One region of the Leuconostoc sp. LN180020 genome, then DNA from elsewhere that is predicted to be linked to it. Evidence: riboswitches for the same ligand, from Rfam matches in the RefSeq annotation. Region 1 holds a riboswitch; each other region holds the start of a gene.
What was found. A riboswitch is a leader RNA that binds a small molecule or an ion and turns the genes downstream of it on or off. The one in region 1 is predicted to bind thiamine pyrophosphate.

Region 1 (8,527 bases):
AATGTTCATCCTGGCACAGCCAAAGATACGATGGTAAACGCGATACAAGTTGCCTTTGATTTTCATGCACAGTTACCGGAAAAGGAACGCCCAGAACATACTAGCGGACGTGAAGGATTTTGGCATGTGATGTCAATTACAGGTAATCCAGAGACAGCTGAGTTACGTTATATTGTGCGCGATCATAACCGTGCTAAGTTTGAAGAACGCAAACAAAGAATGCTGCATATCGCTGAAAACTTGAATAAAGTCTTTGGTACAGAACGTGTGACAGTTTCACTTAATGATCAATACTATAATATGGGTGAGATACTTAAAGATGACATGCAATCTGTTAATTTGGCTGAGCGTGCAATGCAGGCTTTGAATATTGAGCCAATTATCGAACCAGTTCGTGGTGGCACTGATGGTTCTAAGATTACATTCCTGGGTCTCCCAACGCCAAATCTTTTTGCTGGTGGTGAAAACATGCACGGCCGCTTTGAGTTCATTTCAACAACTGTTATGACACAAGCAACCGAGACTATCTTGAAAATTATTGATATGGCACAAGACACAACACAAGTTGACTAATATGATATCTATCTTAGTAAGAGCTATTGTTTGAAGACGCAATAGTTCTTTTTTGGTACAATAAAGAATAGAACATTTTTTGGGGGAATTTAGTATGAAGAAAAAAATACTAATGATATATCTTCCTATACTAGTAATTTTAATTGGGTTAGGATACTTTTGGTACCATTGGCAAACAAATGCCACAATACAACGTGCAACACCAAGACAAGCAGCAAAAGTAGCCAAGGTAAGCGCCGTTAATTTTGTGGCATTAGGGGACTCATTAACAGAAGGTATTGGCGACGATAAAAACGAGCAGGGTTATTCGGGACGAATTGCTCAAAAAGTTAAACAGACCTATGGTGTTTCAGTCACAATGCAAAATTTTGGTTTAGCTGGTGATCGTTCAGATCAGATAAGAAAGCGGCTGAATCAAAAAGGCAATATACAGGTCGCAGTACAACATGCTAATGCTATTATTTTAACGGTGGGGGGCAATGATTTACAACAATTACTGTTGCAAAACATGTTTTCCAAAACACCGGAAGATTTGACGAAAACTGTGGTAAGGGGTAAACAGGCATATCAAGGGAAACTCACATCATTATTTAGTGATATTCGTCGACTAAATGCGCAGGCCCCTATCTTTATTTTTGGAAATTATAATCCTTTGTTTGTTCACTTTCCAAAACGTACAGACTTTAATCAAGATGTGATGCTTTTTAATGCGGTTAACCAGAAGGTTGCGCGACACGATAAAGCTAGTTATTATGTTGGGACATTTGATTTAACGTACGGTCAATATCAGACAAAAGCCGATAGAGAACGGTTAGTTGAAGAATTTGATAAATCAGATTTGGGGAATGCTGATTTTAAAGATATCCAAGCTGTCTTAGAAGACAAAAATAACGTGTCAAATCAATGGATTAGTACGATAGATAATTACCATCCTAATCATATCGGCTATAATTATATGGCCACACAACTTTTTGAATATTTGCGAAAGGAACAAGTCACATGGCTAACCAAACATTAACAAGGGGAAGTCAACCGCGTCAAAAAAAGTCACCATGGTTCTGGGCTTTTTGGACGCTATTAGGAATTATTATTATCACCTTGCTAGGCAGTGGTTTCGTGGCCACCCAAGCTGTTAAAGTGACAGATAGCCAATCAAAAATTGCTAGTACAGATGCCACATTTGACGTTACTTTGAATAAGAAGCAGGTTAATGCTTTAGTAGCATACTATCTTAATGATTCCCGCACATCAAACTATCAATTCCGGGTCGAAGATAATATTATGATGTATGGCAGTTCTAAATTTTTGGGGCAGACTTTTAAAATTGGGATGATCTTATCACCTGAGGTGACCAAAAACGGCAATATTATTTTAACAGCTAAAAAAATGGCCATTGGCAATTTACCATTACCTATCAGCACTGTGATGTCTTATGTTAAGACAAATTATCATGCACCTAAATTTGTCACTATCAATCCAAGTAAGCAACAAATATTTGTTGATATGACGAAATTGCCCGTTGTGAAGGGCATGTCATTTCGTGCTAAGATAATTGACCTTAAGACAGATCAATTTGTTTTTCAGGGAGGATTAGTTCATGATCAAAAGTGATCGATCATTTTATAACTGGCTGATGACGCAACGTAACCCAGTTGCAACAGATGATATACAGCAATTTGCTAACAATGCCTTTTTGGATTCTACTTTTCCAAAACAGAGTGTTGACTTTGATGATATTTCCAATTATTTAGAAGAAAACACAACCTACTTAATGAGTATGGTGACTTTTGATCAAGCATGGGAATTATTTCAAGCACAACGATAAAAAAGGAGTAACGTTGCCAGCATATATGGCAATATAAAAAATCTCATGGCACAAATTATTCAATGGTTCCCTGGGCACATGGCGAAAGCCTTTCGTCTCATGCGGGAAAATTTAAAGTTAGTTGATGTTGCTTTTGAATTGGTTGACGCCCGCATTCCGGACAGTTCTCGTAACCCTGAAGTCGACAAATTAATCGGTGGAAAACCACGTTTACTGATTATGACCAAAGCCGATTTGGCTGATCCTGAGCAAACACGACAATGGAAAGCAAAGTTCGAATCAGACGGTCATACTGTTCTTGTCTTAGATACACGAGATCCAAGAACGCCACAATTAGTAACCAAGGCGGCACGTCGTGCTGTTGAAGCAAAAACAGCAGCGCAATTAGCACGTGGTATTCAAGATCAACCGATACGTGCGATGATTACTGGTATCCCAAACGTTGGAAAGTCAACCTTGTTGAATCACTTGGTCATGAAAAATGTGGCGCCAACTGCTGACAGACCAGGTGTCACGAAAAAAGTGGCTTGGCTAAAAACACCGACAAAATTAGAACTGTTAGATTCGCCTGGTGTTTTATGGCCAAAATTTGAAGATCAGGCCATTGGTATGAAGCTTGCATTAACTGGTGCAGTAAAAGATACGATTTTTTCAAAAGATGACGCAGCGCTCTTTTTAATTAGTTTTTTCAGAGATTATCGCCCAGAAGCAATTGTAGCGCGGTATCATTTAGAAGAAAATGCTTTTGAACAAGACAATGTTCAAATTTTATTAGCTATTACTAACAAGCTTGGATTTAAGGACGATTATGACAAAGCTAGTGAGCGACTACTAAACGATTTACGTAAAGGTAAGCTAGGCGCGTTCACATTGGATGAACTGTAAACTTCACATGACTGAAACAATTGCGACAATTAAAGAAAAACTAGCCAGTCTAGCAGACCCTCATGATGCACGTTTGCAGACCTGGCGACAGGATAAGCGGTGTGGTGTCCAAAAAGCAATAGCGCTTTGGGAAAAGCGGTTGGCGCTAGCACGAAAAAAGCAGGCTGATTTTAACCAACGCTTTAATTTTGAACGAGATTACTGGCTAAAAGGCGTTGAATTAGTAGCAGGCGTTGACGAAGTGGGTCGCGGACCATTAGCGGGTCCTGTCGTTGCAGCAGCAGTTATTTTACCACACGATTTTAACATCGTTGATGTTATAGACTCAAAGCAAGTAGCCCAGCATAAGCGAGAACAGTTATACGAAATTATTCTAGATCAAGCTGTTTCAATTGGTATTGGTAGTGTTGATGCGAAGACGATTGATGAAATTAATATTTATGAGGCAGCGCGTCAAGCGATGACGGAAGCAATCAATAACTTGGCACCACAGCCACAGGCACTATTAATTGATGCCATGCAAGTTTATTTGGATATAACACAACAATCTTTAATCAAAGGGGATGCCAGAAGTAATTCAATTGGTGCAGCTAGTATAGTTGCGAAAGTGATACGTGACAAAATGATGACGGACTATGATAAAGTATATCCAGGTTACGATTTTGCCCAAAATGCGGGGTATGGGACTAAAAAGCATTTAGCAGGGATTGATAAGCTTGGGGTCACACCAATTCATAGGCGGTCATTTCAACCTGTTCATGATGCGATTGTAAATAAAAAGAACTGTTAAAGCAGTTCTTTTTATTTACAATAAAGTGACTTCTCGCTTATTAAGTTTTATTTTACCGTCTCGCGTTAGTTTATTAAATAAGCGGCTTAGTGTTTCCGGTGTAATATGTAGCGAGGCAGCAAGTTCTTTTTTGGTAACGTCTAGATGAAATGTTTTGCTCATACGAATTGCAGATAAATCTTCAAAGTATTGTACGAGTCGTTCATCAGCATTTTGTAATGATAAACTAATTTGACGTTGTTCAAGCGCCGTCAGACGTTCTCCATAAGTATTCAACATTTTTAAAGCCAATGAAGTATTTCGGTGTAATAATGCTTGGAAATCTTTTCGACGAATCATGCAAATGGCAGAATCAACTTTAGCGCGTGCAAAATGATGATGTTTAGCATCTGTAAAAATAGATGCTTCGATATCCATTTGGTGATTAGTTAGTGAATAAAGCAGTAACTCTTGGCCGTTATCGTTCACGTTAAAAATGTCAACTTGACCAGAATCGACGACGAAAAGCGCTGATAAATCATCGTCTGGTTCATAGATATAGCTTCCAGCTGAATATTTCTTTTGATGTGTTGAGATAGTGACCAGTTGTGCAATAATATCGTCAGGCAAATGCGAAAAAATCGGAGCAGCTTTCACACAAGCAAATTCAGAATGTGACATATTTCACTCTTTCTTGACATGAGTCAATTTTTTGTTATTCATTTGATTATACAATAGATATATAAAATTAGTTGGTAATCTTTTGGAGGCAGTATATGAAAGTCATTATTATTGGTTCGACACACGCAGGCACAGCAACAATAAAATCTATTTTAAAGCATAATAGCGGGGTAGAAATTGATGTTTATGAGAAAAATGATAATGTGTCGTTTCTTTCTTGTGGCATTGCTTTAACAGTACAAGGTGAAGTAAAAGAAATCAATGATTTGTTCTATTCTTCGCCTGCTATACTTGAAGAAGCAGGTGCTAATATTCACATGAACCATGAAGTAACTGCTGTTGATACCATTAATAAAACAGTATCAGTCACTAACTTGGTGACAGGCGTATCATCAGTTGAAAGTTATGATAAATTAGTTGCGACAACTGGATCTTGGCCAATTATACCGCCAATTCCTGGGATAGAAGATCAACGTATTGTATTGTCTAAAAACTATACGCATGCGAAAGCCTTAATTAATTATGCTAATGATGATCGTATTAAGCGAGTGGTTATCATTGGCGGAGGTTATATTGGCACAGAATTAGTCGAAGCTTTCAATGTCAAGGGGCGTGAAGTGACGTTGATTGATAACCAGCCAACGGTGTTAAACCGGTATTTTGATCACGAATTTACTGAAAATGTCGCTGAATTATTTCAATCTCATGGTGTGGCTGTGGCAACCGGTAAAATGGTTGAAAGTTTTGAAAGTCAAGATGATGCGGTTATTGTCAAAACAAATGACGGGAATTTTTCAGCTGACTTAGTTGTGATGTCGGTTGGCTTCAAACCAAATACTGGATTGTTTGCGGGACAACTAGGTATGACTGGCAATGGCGCGCTATTAGTCAATGATTACATGCAAACAAGTAATCCAGATGTCTTTGCTGCTGGTGATTCAGTCGCGGTGCATTATAATCCAACAGGAGAGAATGCGTACATCCCCTTAGCGACAAATGCAGTACGTCAGGGAACATTAATTGGCTACAATCTTATGTCACCGAAAGTTAAATATATGGGAACGCAATCAACATCCGGACTAAAGTTATATGATTTAAATATGGCTTCATCTGGCTTGACTGCAGCCCACGCGCAAGAACTAGGAATCGATGCGGATAGCATCACGATGACAGATAACTTCCGACCAGAATTCATGTCATCAACGGAGCCAGTTTTGATGAGTATTACATGGGAACGTCAAACACACCGTATTTTAGGTGTACAATTGCAAAGTAAATATGACATTGCACAGTCTGCCAATGTTGCTTCAATTGCCATTCAAAATCGCATGACATTGACCGATTTAGCATTCGTGGATATGCTATTCCAGCCTTGGTTTGATAGACCATTTAACTACTTGAATCTTTTAGCGCAAGCAGCCCTAGATAAGGTTGAAAGCGAATAAAAAAGCACACCTATTCTGCGGTGTGCTTTTTTATTAATGTTTGTTAGCGATACTTATCTGTTTTTTCAGCAATTGTTAATACATTGCCATGTGGTGACATATTAATTTTACTGTAAATCATAACAGGAATATCGGTTATTTCTGCCGCAACAAGTGGTAAGGCCTTTAAAATAGTCATCAGTTGGTCATAATCGCCTTCAAGTGTGGTTTCGAAAGCGCCAACCTGATAAGCAATGCGTGTGTCATTAATATAATCAATAACGTGATCGACTATACGGATGACATCGGATTTATCGGATGTCATCGGTAATACTTGAACAGCTATGCTAGCGTTAATTTGTACCATCATACTTCTCCTTGGGTTCTATGCATTGAAATGGTGCAATAGAACATGTTAAATGAAGTCCTCCCATAAGCGACATTGAAATCCCACATCAAAATATTGAAGCATGATGACACAAAATTATTGATTGCTTCGTAATCTTCCTACGCTAGAATGAACTAGATCAGGTTATATGGGTATATCTCTCAGCCAATAAGGCACCCCAGATTACACGTTAATTGCGTTGTCTGTACTTCGACATCTTATCATAAGATATGATAATGGACAATGAGATATGATTACTACTTGGCTGTGGATTTACTTTATCGTATAAGGCGCGTATACTGACTACTTATAAATTAACTTTATAGTAGTCATGAGAATATTTGGGAGTAGTAGGTTATGTTGTATTTTATTGGGTTATTTGCAGGTTTTTTATTAGCTAATCAAAGTCCTATCAACGCAAAACTGGGTTTTGTTTTAAAATCACCTTTGCGTTCTAGCTTACTTTCTTTTACAGTGGGAACATTTTTTTTGATACTTATTTATTTTGTTAGTGGACAACAACAAGTTAACCTGATAAATGTGGCCTCCAATAATCCATGGTGGATATGGTTTGGTGGCTTATTGGGCGTTATCTTTTTAACGTCAAATATTTTAATGTTTCCGAAATTAGGTGCCATTCAAACCATTATCTTGCCGATTATTGGTCAGGTTATCATGGGTGTAGTGATCGATACTTTTGGCTTGTTTAATATGCCGATTGGGACACTGACGGTAACTAAGGTTATTGGTATTCTCTTGTTACTAGGAGGTATTTATGTGGCTGTTGTTCTTGCTAATCGTTTTGAGGTGAAACGTGAGAAAAAGCAATTGGATGCTGATACTAATATAAATATCTGGCGTATGTGGGCCATTCTGGTTGGTGCATTTTCTGCCATACAACAAGCGATTAATGGGCGATTAGGCTATTTATTACACTCAGTAGTGGGTAGTGCTGTGATTTCTTTCTTTTCTGGGACAGTGGTCATTTTAATTGTTGTATTATTGAAAGAAAGGCGTTTATGGCCAAAAACAGTGCGAATAACTAAACAACCAGTGTGGTTATTTACAGGTGGGATTTTAGGTGCCTTATTTGTTTTTTCAACCGCTTTTCTTGTACCAAAATTGGGCGCTGGCATGACAGTTACGCTCAGTTTAAGTGGCTCAATCATTGGGTCGATAGTTGTCGCTCAGTTCGGCTGGTGGCAATCGTTAAAACAAAATGTTACACGTGTACAAATTATTGGCATTGCCTTAATGGTTGCTAGCATTGCATTGATTAAATTTGGTTAGTATCATGGGTTAACAACACGGGAATAGATTGACATATAAATAACTGACATGATAATATATAGGTATAAATGTAAGCGCTTACAAGAAAACATTCCTAGTAGTTATTGTAGAAAAGAGGTTTATTTTGAAAACTTTAAGTCACGATTTTCTGTGGGGTGGAGCTATCGCAGCACACCAGGCAGAAGGTGCATGGAATGTGGATGGCAAAGGTGTGTCAATTGCTGATGTTCTTACAGCAGGTGATGTGTCACATCCACGAGAAATAACAGATGGTGTGATAGCAGGAAAAAACTATCCAAATCATCATGGCATTTATTTTCATGATACTTATAAGCAAGATTTGCAATTAATGGCAGAGATGGGGTTTAAGGCTTTTAGAACTTCCATCGCTTGGACACGTATTTTCCCTAACGGAGATGACGCTGAGCCTAACGAGGCAGGCCTTGCTTTTTATGATGAGATGTTCGACGCCATGCGACGGCTAAACATTGAACCGGTAATTACACTTAATCACTTTGAAATGCCATATCATCTAGTTACAAAATATGGTGGCTGGCGTGATCGTCGTGTTATTGATTTTTTTGTCCGTTATGCTGAGGTCGTTTTTAATCGTTATAAAGATAAAGTTACTTATTGGATGACGCATAACGAAATTTCTAATCAAACGGCTATGAAACATGAGGCTAGCGGTT
Region 2 (8,527 bases), 770 kb from region 1:
ATTAAAACCACTATAATCGGCAACTGGTGGCACAATAATTAATACAGTTGAGACAATAACAATTCCTAAAATCACATGATACACTTTCGCATGATACTGTCTAATCAAAAAATGCATAATCTTTGATAGTAAAAGAAGTGTCACTAAACCACCTAGTGTGATGGGGATGAAAACCCCCGGATCAGCACGCTTAAAACCCTGAATCATTGGCTTAAACAACCCGAGATACAGCAGAAAATTAGAAGGGCTTAAACCAGGTACAATGACCCCTAATGCAATTAAGCCGCCAGCAAGTAACCAAGAAAAGAAATTAACTGGTAATTGGCCAACTAGTCCTGCGACATTATATAAGAACACACCACCAATAATAATTGTGGCAAACAATACCAACCAATCGGACCAATGACGACCTGTCTTGCTACTTTCTTTAAACAAAGTTGGTAAAGTCCCCACAATTGCCCCAGCAAATCCCCACAAAACAACTGCCTTATAAGTCGTCAACAAGTAGGACAACGGGTTGCTAAGCAAAATAATACCTACAATGCCACCAAGACCAACCGGCAAGAAATACCAAAAGTCACGCTTAAAATTTTGACGTACATGAGCCATAAAATCTAACATACGTTCATACAAACCAAGTATTGCTGCGAGTACACCACCTGATACGCCTGGTAAGATAAAACCAAGTGCGATAAATATACCCTTAACAAAACGGCTAATCCAATTTTTAATGATTTGATTTTCCATAATAATAGCCTAACATATTTTTAGAATATACTCATTAAATATGTTTTTTCTTATTATGTCCTGTTGCGCCAATCTGCTAATGTTTTTTGGATATCTTCACTTTGACTAATCATGCTAATCACCGCTGCCCCGTCTACGCCCGTTGATAAAACCTTCGATAAATTATCACGTTGAATCCCACCAATAGCTACAATTGGGTGATGCGCGATGCGAATCAATTGGCTGAGTCCAGATATGCCAATTGGCGGTTTGGCATCTGACTTACTCGTTGTTGCAAATATTGGGCCGACACCTATATGGTCAATACCCGCTACATGAGCAATTCGCTGGTATTCTTGCTGGTTAGACACGGAAACACCGACAAACAAATTGCCAGATTGTTTAATATTATCAACTGGCCGACCATCATCTTGACCAAAATGAATACCATCAGCAGCAATGGCGTGTGCTAATGCCATATCATCATCGATTACCAGAGGGACATGATATTGCGCTGTTAGTGCGCGTACTTGCTTTGCTAATTGTAACTTTTTTTGCCCAACTAACGCACCTTGCCCTTTTTCACGATACTGAAATAGGGTAATTCCACTTCGCAATGCCTGATTTAAGATTCTTAAAAATTCTGCTTCGTCAGCAACATCTTGTGTGCCCATAATGAAATACCGAGCTAACATCGTCTTATCAAATATCATAAATCACCTCTGGTTGGTTTTTTATTGTACTTTGGGCTAGGTGATTTAACGGCCCATAGCGATGACCAACCAAAATACCATCACGAATAGTTGCATCAACATAAGTCTTGGCAGCAATAATGGCAGTTTCTAAATCATGTCCTAGTGCGAGTTGCGCTGTAATTGCAGCGGAAATTGTATCGCCAGTGCCATGCGTCCGTGCTGTGTTAAAGCGCTTTGTCCTTAGCCAAAAATGGCGACCATCTGCCAACAAAATATAATCTAAAACAATTGGTGCATCCCCGTGGCCGCCCTTTAGTAGCACATTTTTTGCGCCCAACGTCTGTAACTGTTGTGCAGCTAGCATGATATCATCTGTGGTTTTAATTGATAGATGAGTTAATACTTCTGCTTCAGGTAGATTCGGTGTCACTAGTGTTGCCAAAGGCATCAACAGTGTTTTCACTGCTGAAACAGCCTCATCAGTTAATAGCTGTGCGCCACCTTTAGCAACCATAACAGGGTCTAAAATTAACGGCCCAAAGTTAAATTTAGTCATTGCTTTTGCCACCGTTTCAACCGTGGCCGTATCGCCTAACATGCCCGTCTTCACCGCACGAATTTTCAAATCATCAGCAACAGCTGACAATTGTGCCATAATCATATCTGGTGTAATCATTTGGACTTTTTGAACACCACAAGTATTTTGTGCCGTCACCGACACCACAATATTTGCCCCATAAACACCTTGAGCTGAAAATGTATTTAAGTCTGCCGTCATACCTGCGCCACCACTTGAATCTGTGCCAGCTATTGTCATAGCCTGCGGTGTATCATTCATATTTTTTCACCTCCTTTGCAATAAATGTTTCAAGCTTGCTTTCTGATAATAAGTATAATTCATCTAATACCTGATTAGCAAAGTAACCAGGTGTGGTTACTTTGTGGCTTGCTGTTAAACCAGCTAATTTCATCATAGCCATAGCACGAACAGTGTTGTCCATAGAAATTTCATCACCGTTGAATGCTCCGATTATAGCTGATAATGCATCACCCGTACCAACATTGCTAGCTAGTAATGGTACGTTAACTGGTAGCATACGCGTTGTTTTACCGTCAGAAATAACATCGCTAGGGCCACTCATTGCAATAATTGCGCCGGTTTTATTCGCGGCTAACTGTGCAATCTGCTCTATATTTCCTGATCCAACGGCATCAATACCATGACTGGCAAAATCGATGCCAGCAAACCAGGCAATTTCGGCAGCATTACCACGAATAATATCAACTTTACTATTTGTGAGCAACTCTTGAACAGGAACGCTTCTAGACGGTATACCTACCGCAACAGGATCCAAAACCACTACTGTCTGTGTTTGATTGGCAATTTGTATCAGCTTTACTGTCTCAAGCAGCTCTGCTCGTCGCCAAGTACCAGTATTAACTACCACGGCATCACTGACAGCAACGAGATCTGAAAATTCTGCCACTTCTCGTGCCATAATTGGCGAGCCACCAATAACATTAACAGCATTTGCAACAAACTGCGGTGTCACATAGTTAGCATAATTAAATACTAAAGGTGTTGTTTCTTTTAATGTTGATAACTTCATAGTTTTAATTCTCCAATCAATTGCGACAAAATTTTTGTGCCCGCCACAGCTTTTAAAAACAAATAAGCTAGTATGGCACCAAAAACCGATGCTGGCAGAAAAAACGGTATATAAAAATAAAAATGTGGTACTTTAACATGATAAAGCCAAGTCATTATTGGCGCGGAAACGATAGCTGAAATAATGCCTGTCCCAACGATTTCACCCAGAACTGCGGCTAGGTAATTGTCCGTTAGACGATATAATAGACCAGCTAGCGCTGCACCAAAAACCGCGCCTGTAATAGCTAAAATTGGGCGTCCTTCTAATACCATCCGCATGCCACCTGTTAAAAAGGCAACACCAATTGCATACCAGGGTCCTAGTAGTACAGCTGTAATAACGTTAAAAAAATGTTGAAAAGGGGCCATATTAGGTAACACAACAATACTAGACGTTGCAAACGATAGTGCGGTTAACACACCAGCTATGCTGATTTGACGTAATGTTTTATGGCTACCCGATTTTACTGTTATCTCCAAAACATACTCCTTTTACCTATTAGCATGCCACCATATGAGCAATCAAAAAGCCGCCACTTATTTACGCTGGAAATAAGTAACGGCTACCAAAAAAACGTGCTTTATTAGTACCATTAGTGTATCTCCCTTCGCGCGCATGACCACGATCAGGTTCAATGGGTATTTCTCAGCCAATGAAGGCACCCCAGATAGGTTTATTTAGTTTATGGCATAATTGTAACCTAGCTTAACACGATATGCAAGATTCAATTTAAGGCTTACCATGTTTTATCATCAAAATCACGCATTTGCTGCGTCAATGATAATTGTGATTCAGAGGTCACCCGACTATAACTTGTAGTATATGGGTTTTTCATTAAGTGTTTCATTTGTGCAAATAATTCACTGGCTAAAAAATCAGCTAGTGCATCGTGATCCGGCCAAAAAGTCCATAGCATGAAGTCAGCTTTACCATTACTATTTTGCGCTAAAATTGCGTGGTTCGGCACGAGTTGCTTGATTAATTCATCGTTATGTTCTTTGCTTTGAAAAGCAATTTGATGTACCACATCGCCAACTATGGGCGACTTAACGATGCGACTATCAAAAGACATTGGTCTCTGAAATTTCGCAACCAAGTCAGGAGCGTCCAACAACAAGACGTTTGTTCCAGCTAGTTGTGACTCTTTACCCAAATAAAAAAAGTTGTCTGGATGTTGCGCTTGCATTGCAAGTAATGTTGCAGGTTCTTGTTCCGGTGTTAAAATTAAATTGATTTTCATAAGAATGGCTCCTTTAACGCATTCACGACATTTGATGATAAACGTGCTTGATGAGATAAAATAAAGTGTTGTACACCAGAAAAAGTTGTCAAATCAACCTCAGGTTTAATAACATGGGCAGCAGCAAGCTTTTTCGCAAAGGTTATATCAGCCTGCGTCATCATACTAACGCCCCATGAATCATTTAATAAAAGTGACTCCCATTGATTTGTCAATATTGCCTCGGCGCGTCTGAAACGACTGTCTTTATCAATAAAGCTACGTAAATCCATCGGCTCTAATTTTTTATCCATATGTTCGCTTAAAATTTTCCTCACCTCCTATGCCAAATCAATTGGTATCATTTTTCCAAATGGTTGCTTAATACTTAAGCGCTTTCCACGAGGTAATAGCCAATATACTTGATGAAAATTTGTTGATAAGGCAGCGTGCTCACCATCACCATCGGTTAAAATAACGATAACGGTCCGCATTGGCTCATAGTGTTTTGCTGCAAGCATATCAAAGATACATTGAAATGATGTACCCCCACCTGCATGTCTGACCCATTGTTTAATACGCTTAACAACGTGCACTGATGTATCAAAAGAAAATATTTGTATATTTGCATCGAACTGCTTCGCAATCTGTGCCACTTGCGCCAACATCATACTCACTTGGTGATTAGATATCGAAGCAGAATTATCAACAAAAATTATCAATTGTAATGCATAAGTACTGAGTTCTCCTGGCAAATCTAAACGATAGGCTTGACGTCGGTTAAATCGTGCACGTGTTGTTTTACGGCGATTAGGTATAGCACTTAATCCTGCACGTAAAATCGCTCGCCAATGACGTTTGGGTACCATAATTTCATCAATCCGTTGCTGGATACTTCCCGGCAACTGTCCTCGACCGGAACGTTGTGCATCTTTTTGTGCCTGTCTGATGACTGTCTCTAATGCTGCCTCGGCTTCATCTAATGATACACCAGCACTTTGCCATTCTTCATGGCCTGAATAATTGCCAGCATATTGTGGTAATAACTTATCATCGAGTTCCGCCAGTTGTGCAATATACTGCGCAGAATCTTGATATGGTGGTAACAGCTTACCATAAATCCCCAAGATGGTCTGTAACGTGATGGCCTCTGGCAGGTCACCTAAATGTGATGGCAAATATTGATTGACTGCTATATCCGTTCCTAAATTAACCAATTGACGACGTTGCTTTCTATCAAAAGCATAGCGAGTTGGATGAGCCCAAACAATATGTAATGCCTCATGAGCCAATGCTAATGCAACTTGATTATGATTACTAAATTGACGGTTAAATCGGGTTGGATTCACAATCAAAAACCAACGATGTGCTTGCCATCTCAGCTGCAAGGCCGTCAATGCTTTTTCGTCATCATCGCGTGCTAAATTCATCACAATATTACCATACAGCGGTGAAACATCTAAAAGTGTTTTGATGCCATCAACAATCAGATTGTTATTTAAATTTGTCATCGTGTCGCAATATCCATAATTTGCTGATACAAAACATTGGCATAATGCGCATCAGAAGCATACAAATCATCTAAAATCGGGGCACTTGTCATTTGCTTAACTAAAGCATATTGCCCATCTGGTGATACCAAACCTAATAATTCACTAAATCGCCCAGCGTTATTATCAGTAGTCATATTAGCTGTTAATAATAATGTCTTCATAACGCTTAATTTTTGAATATCGGAAAGTTTTTCAAACGTTAATCGAATTGTCTTAGGTAACTGCGGTCCCACCGGTTCTGTCTCAAAAACATCTGCTGCCGTTAGACTAGGTGTCTGTTCACGAACAAACGTCACAAATTGCGTAGCAACTTGATGGCCTAAATCACCAGCCACAATATCAAATAGCAGTTGGTCTTGCATAGGCGTTGCTAGTTGTCGTAACTCGTACAAATTATCAGATACACGTTGCCATGCGCGCGGCGTTGGGTTCAAATCAATTTGTCTGACTTCTGGATATAAGAGCGTGGCGTGCTGCGAAATAAATTGTCTTACCAGTGGATGAATGTGCTCTCGATGCTGAGTTTGTTCTTGCTTAGCCCAATCTAACCAATCAGTCACTGAAACCGACATAACCAAACGCGTGGTACGATCTTTAATGGCAGCATCGGAAGTCTGCACAGCATATTCTGAATCTTCAAACCCAGTCATCGAATCATCTGGGTTTTCTGCTAGAACTAATTTGACATTTTGGGGTAAAATCAAATCATTTATCTGACGCTGTAAAACCAAATTCATGAGCTCACCTTGCACAGCTTGTGACCCACGATTGAATTCATCTAGAAACCAAATGATGGGTTTTTCTGGGTTGGACTCAGCTTGTTGAATAATTTGAATCAACGTATGGGTATAACCAAATTGAACATCCGCTAAACGACCATAATTTTTCGTCGTTATAAAAGCCGCATCAGTTAATGGTGGTATAGGTATCGCTAAATCCCCTTTTTCAGATAGTGATACCACTGTTGTAAATAGTGTTGCATTTAAACGCTTAGCAACAGTTTGTACAAGTGCTGATTTCCCAATCCCCGCTTCGCCAACAATTGTTGGCACATTGCCACCCTTTAAGATCAAAGGCACAGCTGTTAATAATTGTTGAAATGATAATGCCATATTTTGCCCTCTTTTACTTAACTCAATTTTACCGCTAATTTGTTTTTCATGCTAAAATAAAGACATGACAAAACTACTTATTCTCGGTGCTAACGGTCAGATTGCTAAACTCGTCGTCCCTATGTTAGCTAATACCGATGTACAATCTACTTTAACTTCATTACATGGACGTTCCAACAAGAATATTCAAACACTTGACGCTGTCAATGAAACGCAGTTAGTCTCTATGTTAAAAGATATTGATATCGTTTATGCAAATATCGGTGCAGAAGGACGACAAAAAACAGCCGCCAACAGTGTTGTTAATGCTATGCATCTAGCTGGCGTGCGCCGCTTAGTTTGGGTTGCCACGGTTGGTGTTCATGATGAATTACCTGAAAAGCAAAGTGATTTATGGGCAAATATACTCGGTACAACAGATAATGAAAATACCTACATGGGTGATCAGGCCGCAGCTGTCAAAAGGATTATGACTTCTGGTTTAGACTATACAGTTATTCGTCCAAATGAATTAATTGATGATAATATCATGCAACAGTTAACTATTCAAACGGATCCAAAAGAAATAATTCAAGGTGGTCCGGTTACCCGAGTAAGTGTTGCTGAATTTATTACGCAAATTATTTTAAATCCAACAACCTACAATGGCATGTCTGTTGCTATTTCTAATAAAACAAATTAAAACACGAGCCACTAAAGTGGCTCGTGTTTTAATTTTACTTTGGTTTTTCGGCAACATATTTCCAATAAGCATCAATAATTTTAGCTGATATCTTACCGTTAGTACCATCTAAGTAGTTATTCATACCCGGAATGGCCATTGCAACAGCAAATGGTTGGCCTGGTACGTAAGCTACCATTGATTCAGTATACGTATCATGTCCATTAGTTTTGGTTTCCGCAGTTCCTGTTTTTGCGTAAACATGGGGCTGTAATTTGTGCATATCGCTACCACCCGTGTTCCAAGGATCGGAACCATTGGCTACACGTTCCATACCATTTTTAATGACTTGCCATTCATCAGCGGTAAGATTAACTTGGCCTTGAATATTTGGTGTTGCCGTCCAAACAGTTTTTTGCGTATCGCTATTTGGCATGCTTTGCTGGACAGCTCCAACGACATGTGGCGCTACAAGATAACCACCATTAGCAATTGTTGATACATAACGCGCTAATTGTAAAGTCGTATAAGAATCATATTGTCCAAACGAGGCATACAAATACTTTCCACGTGCCTCACCAGTCGTTGGTCCGCGATAACCAGCGGTCTCACCAGAAATATCAATTCCAGTCTTAGTACCTAGTCCAAACTGACCAAACCCATTGCGTAATGTTTGAAAGGCATCTGGTTGCAAAGCTAATGGTGATCCTGGACTATAGGTTTGACCGCCAATTTTCATACCTAACTGTACAAAATAAGTGTTGGAAGAACGCTCAAATGCGGTTCCAGCATCAATAGGCACTGGTGCTCCGGATTTGTTCCAGTAAGAGGTAATTTCTTGAGTACCTGCAATTTTAATACCTTGATCATTTAACACTGTGTTACTAGGTGATATAACCCCTTTTTGAA
Region 3 (8,527 bases), 460 kb from region 1:
GCTGATCATCATGTCGAAGTAGAAGTTCTTAAAGGAGGTTCAACACTATGAGCCAATGGTTTACACAAACATTTCCTAACGTCGTTTATCAAGGTTGGACCGGCGATACCGGTTGGCTAACTGCTATTACACAAACATTATTCATGACCTTTTGGTCTGCATTATTTGGCGGTTTGCTGGGCTTGATTTTTGGTATTGGCTTGGTTATTACTGCACCAAATGGTATCGCCCCAAATCGGGCTCTATTCTGGCTCTTTGATAAAGTCGTTTCAATATTCCGTGCCGTGCCATTCATTATTTTGCTGGCTGCTATCGCACCTTTCACGAAACTAATTGTCGGTACACAAATTGGTACAACTGCTGCATTAGTACCTTTATCATTGGGTGTCTTTCCCTTTTATGCACGTCAAGTACAAGTAGCATTAGCTGAAGTAGATGGCGGCATTGTCGAAGCTGCACAAGCAGTTGGCGCCTCATTTTGGGATATTGTATTTGGTGTTTATTTACGCGAAGGTCGTTCAGAAATTATTCGTGTGTCAACTGTAACACTAATCAGCTTAATTGGTTTAACCGCTATGGCTGGCGCAATTGGTGCCGGTGGGCTTGGAAATATGGCTATCTCGTATGGCTATAATCGCTTTGCTTCAGATACGACATGGGTAGCAACAATTCTTGTATTGATTTTTGTCTTAATTGTCCAATTAGTTGGGGATTTCCTAGCTAAAAAGCTCAGTCATAAATAAAAAGCCTTGGTGTATAACCAAGGCTTTTTTAACGTGCTAATTGAAACTCAAATCGTTCACCAACATAATACGATCTCACATATTCAAAGGGACGGTCATTTTGGTCAAATGACACTTGACGTACACTTAAAATAGCATCTCCACGCTTAATTTGTAATAATTCCGACAAACGTTCGTTCGCTAGGCTCGCTGATATCGTCTGCTCCGCTCGGCCTGGTTTGATACCCGCTTTTGCTAAAGTATGATACAACGACTCCGTTAGATCATGGCGCGAAAAGCCATGCACAAGTGTTGCGGGCACCGTTGCCCGTTCCAGCAAAATTGGTTCGTTATCCCCCATTCTCAAGCGTTCCATGACCAACACTTCATCATTTTCTGATAAATTCAGTTGTGCCATTTCTGAGGCCGAGGGTGAAGTCATTTTATAACTGATTGTTTGTGTTTTTGCTACGCGTCCAGTCGCTGACATCAATTCCGTAAAACTAGTCATCCCCAAAGCACGCTCGGCTACTTTCTGCTCGGCAACATAAGTCCCAGAACCAACTTTACGTTCAAGTATGCCTTCATCTACTAGTGTTTGAATAGCTTGTCTTAGCGTCATTCGTGATACGCCAAATGTTTCCGCCAACTCACGTTCAGCCGGCAGCCGTTTTTCGGACTGCCATTCGCCGGCTTCAATTCGCGCTTTTATTTGATTGTGAATTTGAATATAACGTGGTGTGGCGGATTTTGTCATCATTATTCCCTTGCAAAGCGGCGACCCATTGAGTAAGTCGCCTGTAATCGCATATCCTTCTTATTAAATAAATTGAAATCAGCATCTTTACCAATCGCGAGATGCCCTTTTTGTGTTAATCCAAATTCAAGTGCCTGGTTAACAGAACTCATCTGCACCGCGTCTTGAATACTGGCTGAAGTCATCGTTTGAATATTGCGGAAGGCATCATCATAAGCTAGGACTGACCCAGCTAAATGACCATTATCTAGACGTGCTTGTTTATCCTTTACGGTGACTTTTTGACCACCAAGTTCTGAGATACCATCACCTAAACCTTCAGCACGCATTGAATCAGTGATTAATTCAAGTCGTTGCGCACCCTTCAAGCGAAAAGCCAACTCTAACATGTCAGGGGTAATATGGAAACCATCAGCAATTAGCTCACCAGTAATTGCTTCTTCTATCATACCATGCCCGGTGACACCTGGCTCACGATGATGTAATGGCCGTTGGGCATTATACAGATGCGTGATATGCGTTGCTCGTGAATGGCACAATTGTGCGCGTGTAGCATTAGAATGTCCAATAGAAGGAACAATATGATGTGCCAACATAAATGCTTCAAAATCAGGAATGCCGCCATTTTCTGGTGCATAGGTCACTAGCCGAATGCGTTCACCTGATAAAGCATACCACTTTTTAAGTAAAGCCGTATTCGGATTAATAATGTATTCTTCTGGTTGTGCGCCCATAAAGACTTTATTAATAAACGGTCCTTCCAAATGAATGCCCTGAATCACAAGATTTTTTTTTGCAACCTGATTAATTGTGACAAGTGCGCGCTCAATGTTCTCGGGCGATTGCGTGATTGTTGTGGGAAATAATGATGTAATCCCTTCAGTAACCATCAAATTAACCATGTTATTTAATTTATCTGGATCACCATCCATCGTATCTAAACCATAGCCACCATGTTTGTGGACATCAATAAATCCTGGGACAACCAATCGTCCTGTTGCCTCCGCAATTAGCTCATCATCTGCTTGCTCTGAAAAATCTACCATATAGCCAACATCTTGTATAACATCCGTGAAACGCACATAGGCATCTGCTATATGTTGATAACCCGTATATAAATCAATATTTTTCAGTAACTTTGCCATAATTATCTGCGAGGTAGTCTAGTTACTAACACACCGCACACCACAACATGTTTATTAACGTAGACATTTGAGCACCTCTCCTCCTTGTGTCTATACTTATTATAATTGGTATAGACCGATTATGCAAATCAAGGCAATAAAAAAAACGTCAACGCGTTTTTAATTAATTTTATCTGAGTCCAAAATACCAGTTGGGTATTTATGAGCAACTTTAGATGCTGCAGCTGCAGCTAAAGCACCAACAATATCGTCTGCAAAAGTTGTTACAGCTGAGGTGGTTTTCCCTTTACGGTCAAGTTCGCCCACCAAACCAATTTTTAATTTATCGATATAGCCATAATTCGTTACCCCAATGGTATCGTAAGACATAGCAATAGCAGTGGCTAGTGTTTCATCCACACCAAACAAAGAATCATCGCTTTCAACAAGATCTTGCAATGGCGACTCGAGTAAATGTGCTTCTGCTAAACGATCAAGTTCTAAGGCTACCCAGACTTGGTGTTGTACAACACGTTTATGCAAAATACTGATAACAGCTTCTTCCACTTGCTCAATAGATAAATTCGGCAGATAAGCTTTTTCGCTATTGTAAGCAATGTCTGCAATGGCACGAATTGTAATGTGATGACGCTCTAGCTTCTCAACGGTATTTTCATAGGTTGCGTACTGCATGGTATCCCCCTTAGTCTGTTTCCTAAGTATAACGAAAAATCTTATTTTTGACAAAGACAAATTTCTACTTGCAAAATGGTAGGAGACCCTGTAAAATATATAGAGTAATTGCCCCTTGGCCAAGCGGTAAGGCGGTGGCTTCTGGTGCCACTATGCGTTGGTTCGAATCCAACAGGGGCAATTTCTAAACAGTCTTCGGACTGTTTTTTTTGGTTTAAAAACGCGTATAGTAACAATTGATTGACAGAACAAAGTCATGTTATGCTTTTTGCCATTGAATGTCGGCCCATTTTTAGATGCAAGGTTAATAAAATGTTGCAAATTCCGAACCCAAAGATGGATAAGCATACAAATTTGCCTGTGTTTCCGCTAATGTACGCCGTTCATTAATCGCTGTCACAAAATAATTAATCACTTCTTCTGCTTCAGCTGCAATGACGCTCGCGCCGACAATGCAGTCATTGTGGTCCAATACCACACGTACACGCACTTGATCATGGTAACGGAAAAAAGTAATCACATCGCTCATATCCATATCTATCACACGATAACCTGCTGTTCGACCGGCGGCAACCGTTAAGCCCGTTTGGGCGATGTGCTGTGATCCAAATACGACAATTGGTGTTGTTGGATAACTTATTGGCGCGTTCGTTTTTCCGGCAATCACTTGTGCCACATAACGTCCTTCATAGTTACCCGTTGGGACAAGTTTTGGTACTGGTGAGCCGCCAACATCCCCGACAGCATAAACATGGGAATTACTGGTACGTAAGTGCTCATCAACAGGCAAATCGGCCACCTGACAAGCCACACCAGCTGCGGCCAAATTCATCTGATCAAAATTGCCAATACGTCCAGCCGTAACAAACACACGGTCTGTTTCAAATGTTGTTCCGTTGGTTAGTTTAACGACCAAGCGACCAGTTAAAGCCTTATCAATGCGGCACACAGTAGCATTAAAATACCATTCAATCCCTGATTCCTGCATCTCTGTCATCAATTGTTGTACCAATATCTGATCAAATGCCCGCAAAGCAGTTTGTCCCTCAGTAACAATACGCGTGTGTGCACCAACCGTATTCGTAATTGTTGCAAATTCAACGCCCACAAAACCAGCCCCAATAAATGTCACGTCTTCTGGCATATTTGGCATGTTCAAAAAATCTTCTGAATTTTGTGTATAGCCTGAGCCCGGAAAATTTAATGTCTGCGGTCGCTGACCCGTTGCAATAACCCAATCACTTGCTCTAATTGTATCCTTGAAATCTCCGACACGAACAGTATCTTCATTGATAAAGCTGGCATGACCATAAAAGCGCGCAATACCTGCTTGATCCAAACCACGAATTTTACGCGGTTGCACAGCATCAACATAACGCTGTTTGTGAGCTATTAAATCAGACCAATTAATTTGTGAATAGCCATGCAAACCTCGCGTTTGTAAGGCTTTTTGTCTTTTAATGTTCTCAACTGCTGCAAGCAAAATTTTCTTAGGATCACAGCCGTAATTTGGGCAGGTTCCACCCCATAAGTATTGCTCTAAAATGACCACTTTTTTACCCAAAGCTTTTGCGGCAAAAGCGGCTGCAAGTCCTGCTGGACCAGCGCCAATAACACCAACTTCATACTGATATTCAACCATCATTTACCTCGTTACTTATATTATATCAGGCAATGTCAAGTCAATATACTGGTCGTTTTCATGAAAATAATTGCATATCTACACAATTTATGTTAAGTTTAACGTGTAGTTTTATATTTAACAATCTGGGGTGCCATTTGGCTGAGAAACACCCATTGAACCTGCTCTGGTTAGCACCAGCGAAGGGAGCATTGCGCTTTAGTGTGTATTTTAGCAAACGCATGGCTCATCTAATTGCCAGGCGTTTTTTATTTGCTAAAATTCAAGCATCAGCACACCATAACTGCACTTTGCCAGACATAAAATAGAAACTACAAAAAATTTTATGGAGGCATAACTATTATGCAAACTGTTTCAGAATCTAAACAACACCATTGGGCGCTACGCGATGTCTTACTGCTCGCTTTTGTTGCGGTGTTTATTGGCTTTATCTTTTGGGTCCTCGGCCCTGTTTATAATATACTAGCAGCTGCTTTGACACCCATGGGATTAGCCCCATTTGCTAACGATTTATTAATCGGGGGTTGGATGATGGCCGCGCCACTAGCCAGCATATTAATTCGTCAGGCTGGCGCTGGTGTATTAGGCGAGCTCTTTGCCTCAGCAGTCGAAATGTTGCTTGGTGGTCAATGGGGGGTTGCAACATTGCTCTCAGGCTTGGTTCAAGGTGTGGGTAGTGAAGCCGGATTTGCCGCTTTAGCTTATAAAGATTGGCATTGGCGAGGTATTTTCGCCTCAGCAATTACTGGTACAATTATCACTTTTATTTGGTCATTATTCCGTGATGGCTATGCTTCATATCATGTTGGTTTGTTGGTGGCCCTATTTATTACACGGTTCATTTCATTGTTTTTCTTTGGCGGTGTACTAGTTGTTGCTATTCAAAAATTAATTGAAAAATCAGGTGTCTTGCATCGTGGCTAATCTGGTTGTCAAACAGGTCAGTTTTGCTTATCAAGACACCACCGTACTCAAAAACGTCTCGATGACGTTGCGACCTGGTAGTCTCAATTTGCTAGTTGGACCTAGTGGTAGCGGCAAATCAACACTACTTAAATTAATTGCTGGTCTTTATCCAACATTTAGTGGTGGTAAACTGACAGGAGAACTAACACTTGACAACTATGCGATTCATGATATCGTCCCTTATCAACGCGTTGACCATATTGGTTATCTTTTCCAAAACCCAACCCGCCAGTTCGTGATGAAAACACCATTTGAAGAATTGCGTTTCAGTCTGGAAAATTTACAGCGTTCTCCTCAAATAATACCTAATCTTATTACGCAATCACTTGCACGTGTCGGTATGAAAGAATTTATCACGCATGACCTCATGACATTATCTGGTGGTGAAAAACAAAAGGTAGCCTTAGCAGCTATCTTAGCAGCAGACAGCGATTATCTATTACTCGATGAACCCTTTGCTAATGTAGACCCTCAATCACGGTTACAGCTCATTCATTTAATTAAGGATTATCAAAAACAAGGTAAAACCATTCTGATTGCTGATCATGATTGGAGTGGTTATGCTGATGTCATTGACGATATTTTTGTGATGTCTGATGGCCAACTCCATGTAGCAAATGCCGAAGAAAGCCATCATATTTTATCGCAGTTACCTATTGCCCCTGAAATTCATACAAAATTACCGGCAGCCCAGACTGGTGATTTAGATCTCAAACAAGTCTCCCTATCAAATGGTGACAGACTACTACTAAATGAGACAAGTTTGTCTTTTCCTACAGCTAAACGCACCCTGATTACTGGACCAAATGGTGTAGGTAAATCGACTCTTTTTTCCGCGTTAGTCAAACTTTACCCTTATGGTGGTAAAATCAGCTACCAAGGCCAAGACATTGCTAAACGCCGTATTGCACAGCATGTACGTCAGGTTGCCCTGATCTTTCAAAATGCTGAACAACAATTTATTGCAATGACAATGGCAGAAGAACTCAAACAAGCGCAAGCTACCAGTCATTTCGCCAAACAATGGTCAGATGATGTCATTACTTCCACCTTGCAACGCTTAAATCTCGCACATGTTCGCGACCATATTGTTTATCAACTATCTGGTGGACAACAAAAAAAGCTGCAAGTTTTGTTGATGCTAATTACAGGTACCCCAGTGTTATTATTTGACGAACCGCTGGCCGGACTAGATGCTGAATCACAAAAACAACTATTAGACTTAATTGCCGAAGTAACCGATAAACAATCACAGACTGTTATCATGATTAGTCATCAACTGCATGCTGTAACGGATTGGTTTGACTATCATCTCGAATTCGAGCAACAACACTTAACATTTCAGGGGGATGCCTCATGAATCCACTAATGAAATTTGGTGTTATTATGTTGATTGCGTTGGAACTAACTTTTATTAAAAGCGTCACTGTTAATTTGGTAATTATCATCGTTAGTGCCCTCATTTATACTGTCCTTAAATTGCGTTGGCAACAATGGCTTTGGCTATTGTTACTTCCAATTTTGCCTGGCCTGGGATCATGGTTCTCACTGATGTATTTTGGTACCGGTGATCATGTTCATATGGCATGGATCATGTTATCTCGTGTTTTTGCTTACTTATGGCTTGGTGGTTTATTCACATTAAAACTCAATGATGAACGTGATATTTTCCTGGCGACACTTGAGCAACGCGCACATTTAAGCGCGACATTTGTTTATGCCCTTGTTGGCGTCTTGAACTTCATGCCAGCAGTGAATCAACAAGTTAAAACTATACGCGTAGCAGCACAAATGCGTGGCCAAACACTTCATATTTGGGCACCACAGTTATATTTCAAAGCCATTTTAGCTGCGATTCGTTGGTCTCAAAATTTAGCAGAAGGTATGGTTAGCCATGGCTTCACAGAGGGGGCAACCAGAACACATCTGGCAGTTGTAAAAATCAAATTGCGTGATTGGGTTATTGCCGCGATTATCTTACTTATGTTTCAGCTACTATTATTCCCAGGTTGGTATTAAGGAGAAAAAACATGTCTTTTTCAGAAACACTTTTAGAACGTGCGCAACCTATGATGAGCGCGATTATGAGCCACCCATTTGTCGAAGCTATCGCCAATGGTCAGGTGCCTCACAACGTTTTAAATTATTATGTTGAACAAGATGAACACTATTTAAAAGATTATTTGCAGGTCACTTCATTAGCTATTACAAAAACAACGAATGCCGAAGATATTACCAATCTTTTAGCGACCGCCGCCTTTGTTCAAAATGAGTCACAAGCACATGAAGTCATGCTTGGCATCACTGGTCACCACATAGAAAATTGGCAACGTGAACCAGAAACAAAACGCTATACTGATCACATGTATGCATCTGCATATCACGGTACTTATGCGGACGCCATCGCTGTTTTGCTACCATGTGCTTGGAGTTATGCGGTCATTGGTGAACAACTCGTTTCACGTGGCGCTAATCGAGAGCAAAACCCCTTGAAAGAGTGGATTGAACTTTATGCACCACAAAAAAATTCAGATACACCTGATTACAATATTTGGCGTTTTGAAGCGCTAAACCGAGCAGTAACGACTCTAAATAATGAACAAAAAGAGCATGTTGCACAAAC

Region 2: another riboswitch for thiamine pyrophosphate. It lies ahead of thiW (energy coupling factor transporter S component ThiW); the one in region 1 lies ahead of FAZ25_RS07130 (thiamine-binding protein).
Region 3: another riboswitch for thiamine pyrophosphate. It lies ahead of FAZ25_RS04850 (ECF transporter S component); the one in region 1 lies ahead of FAZ25_RS07130 (thiamine-binding protein).

The regions. Positions count from the first base shown of each region.
Region 1 is NZ_CP039736.1:1,376,722-1,385,248, forward strand. Features, by position in the region: gene pepT (peptidase T) at 1-573, shown strand, start outside; gene FAZ25_RS07095 (GDSL-type esterase/lipase family protein) at 668-1,591, shown strand; gene FAZ25_RS07100 (YpmS family protein) at 1,573-2,184, shown strand; gene FAZ25_RS07105 (YozE family protein) at 2,171-2,398, shown strand; gene ylqF (ribosome biogenesis GTPase YlqF) at 2,444-3,283, shown strand; gene FAZ25_RS07115 (ribonuclease HII) at 3,291-4,073, shown strand; gene FAZ25_RS07120 (Crp/Fnr family transcriptional regulator) at 4,089-4,733, opposite strand; gene FAZ25_RS07125 (FAD-dependent oxidoreductase) at 4,829-6,178, shown strand; gene FAZ25_RS07130 (thiamine-binding protein) at 6,222-6,515, opposite strand; TPP riboswitch at 6,645-6,736, opposite strand; gene FAZ25_RS07135 (DMT family transporter) at 6,903-7,835, shown strand; gene FAZ25_RS07140 (6-phospho-beta-glucosidase) at 7,960-8,527, shown strand, end outside.
Region 2 is NZ_CP039736.1:311,885-320,411, forward strand. Features, by position in the region: gene FAZ25_RS01625 (DUF368 domain-containing protein) at 1-747, opposite strand, end outside; gene thiE (thiamine phosphate synthase) at 801-1,439, opposite strand; gene thiD (bifunctional hydroxymethylpyrimidine kinase/phosphomethylpyrimidine kinase) at 1,429-2,259, opposite strand; gene thiM (hydroxyethylthiazole kinase) at 2,252-3,031, opposite strand; gene thiW (energy coupling factor transporter S component ThiW) at 3,028-3,552, opposite strand; TPP riboswitch at 3,659-3,749, opposite strand; gene FAZ25_RS01650 (hypothetical protein) at 3,810-4,313, opposite strand; gene FAZ25_RS01655 (hypothetical protein) at 4,310-4,606, opposite strand; gene FAZ25_RS01660 (VWA-like domain-containing protein) at 4,634-5,803, opposite strand; gene FAZ25_RS01665 (ATP-binding protein) at 5,800-6,957, opposite strand; gene FAZ25_RS01670 (NAD(P)H-binding protein) at 7,022-7,639, shown strand; gene FAZ25_RS01675 (penicillin-binding transpeptidase domain-containing protein) at 7,674-8,527, opposite strand, start outside.
Region 3 is NZ_CP039736.1:916,751-925,277, reverse strand. Features, by position in the region: gene FAZ25_RS04885 (methionine ABC transporter ATP-binding protein) at 1-51, shown strand, start outside; gene FAZ25_RS04880 (methionine ABC transporter permease) at 48-743, shown strand; gene FAZ25_RS04875 (GntR family transcriptional regulator) at 772-1,479, opposite strand; gene nagA (N-acetylglucosamine-6-phosphate deacetylase) at 1,482-2,624, opposite strand; gene FAZ25_RS04865 (phosphatidylglycerophosphatase A) at 2,784-3,296, opposite strand; tRNA gene FAZ25_RS04860 (tRNA-Gln) at 3,406-3,477, shown strand; gene FAZ25_RS04855 (NAD(P)/FAD-dependent oxidoreductase) at 3,601-4,938, opposite strand; TPP riboswitch at 5,055-5,144, shown strand; gene FAZ25_RS04850 (ECF transporter S component) at 5,281-5,862, shown strand; gene FAZ25_RS04845 (ABC transporter ATP-binding protein) at 5,855-7,264, shown strand; gene FAZ25_RS04840 (energy-coupling factor transporter transmembrane component T) at 7,261-7,923, shown strand; gene tenA (thiaminase II) at 7,935-8,527, shown strand, end outside.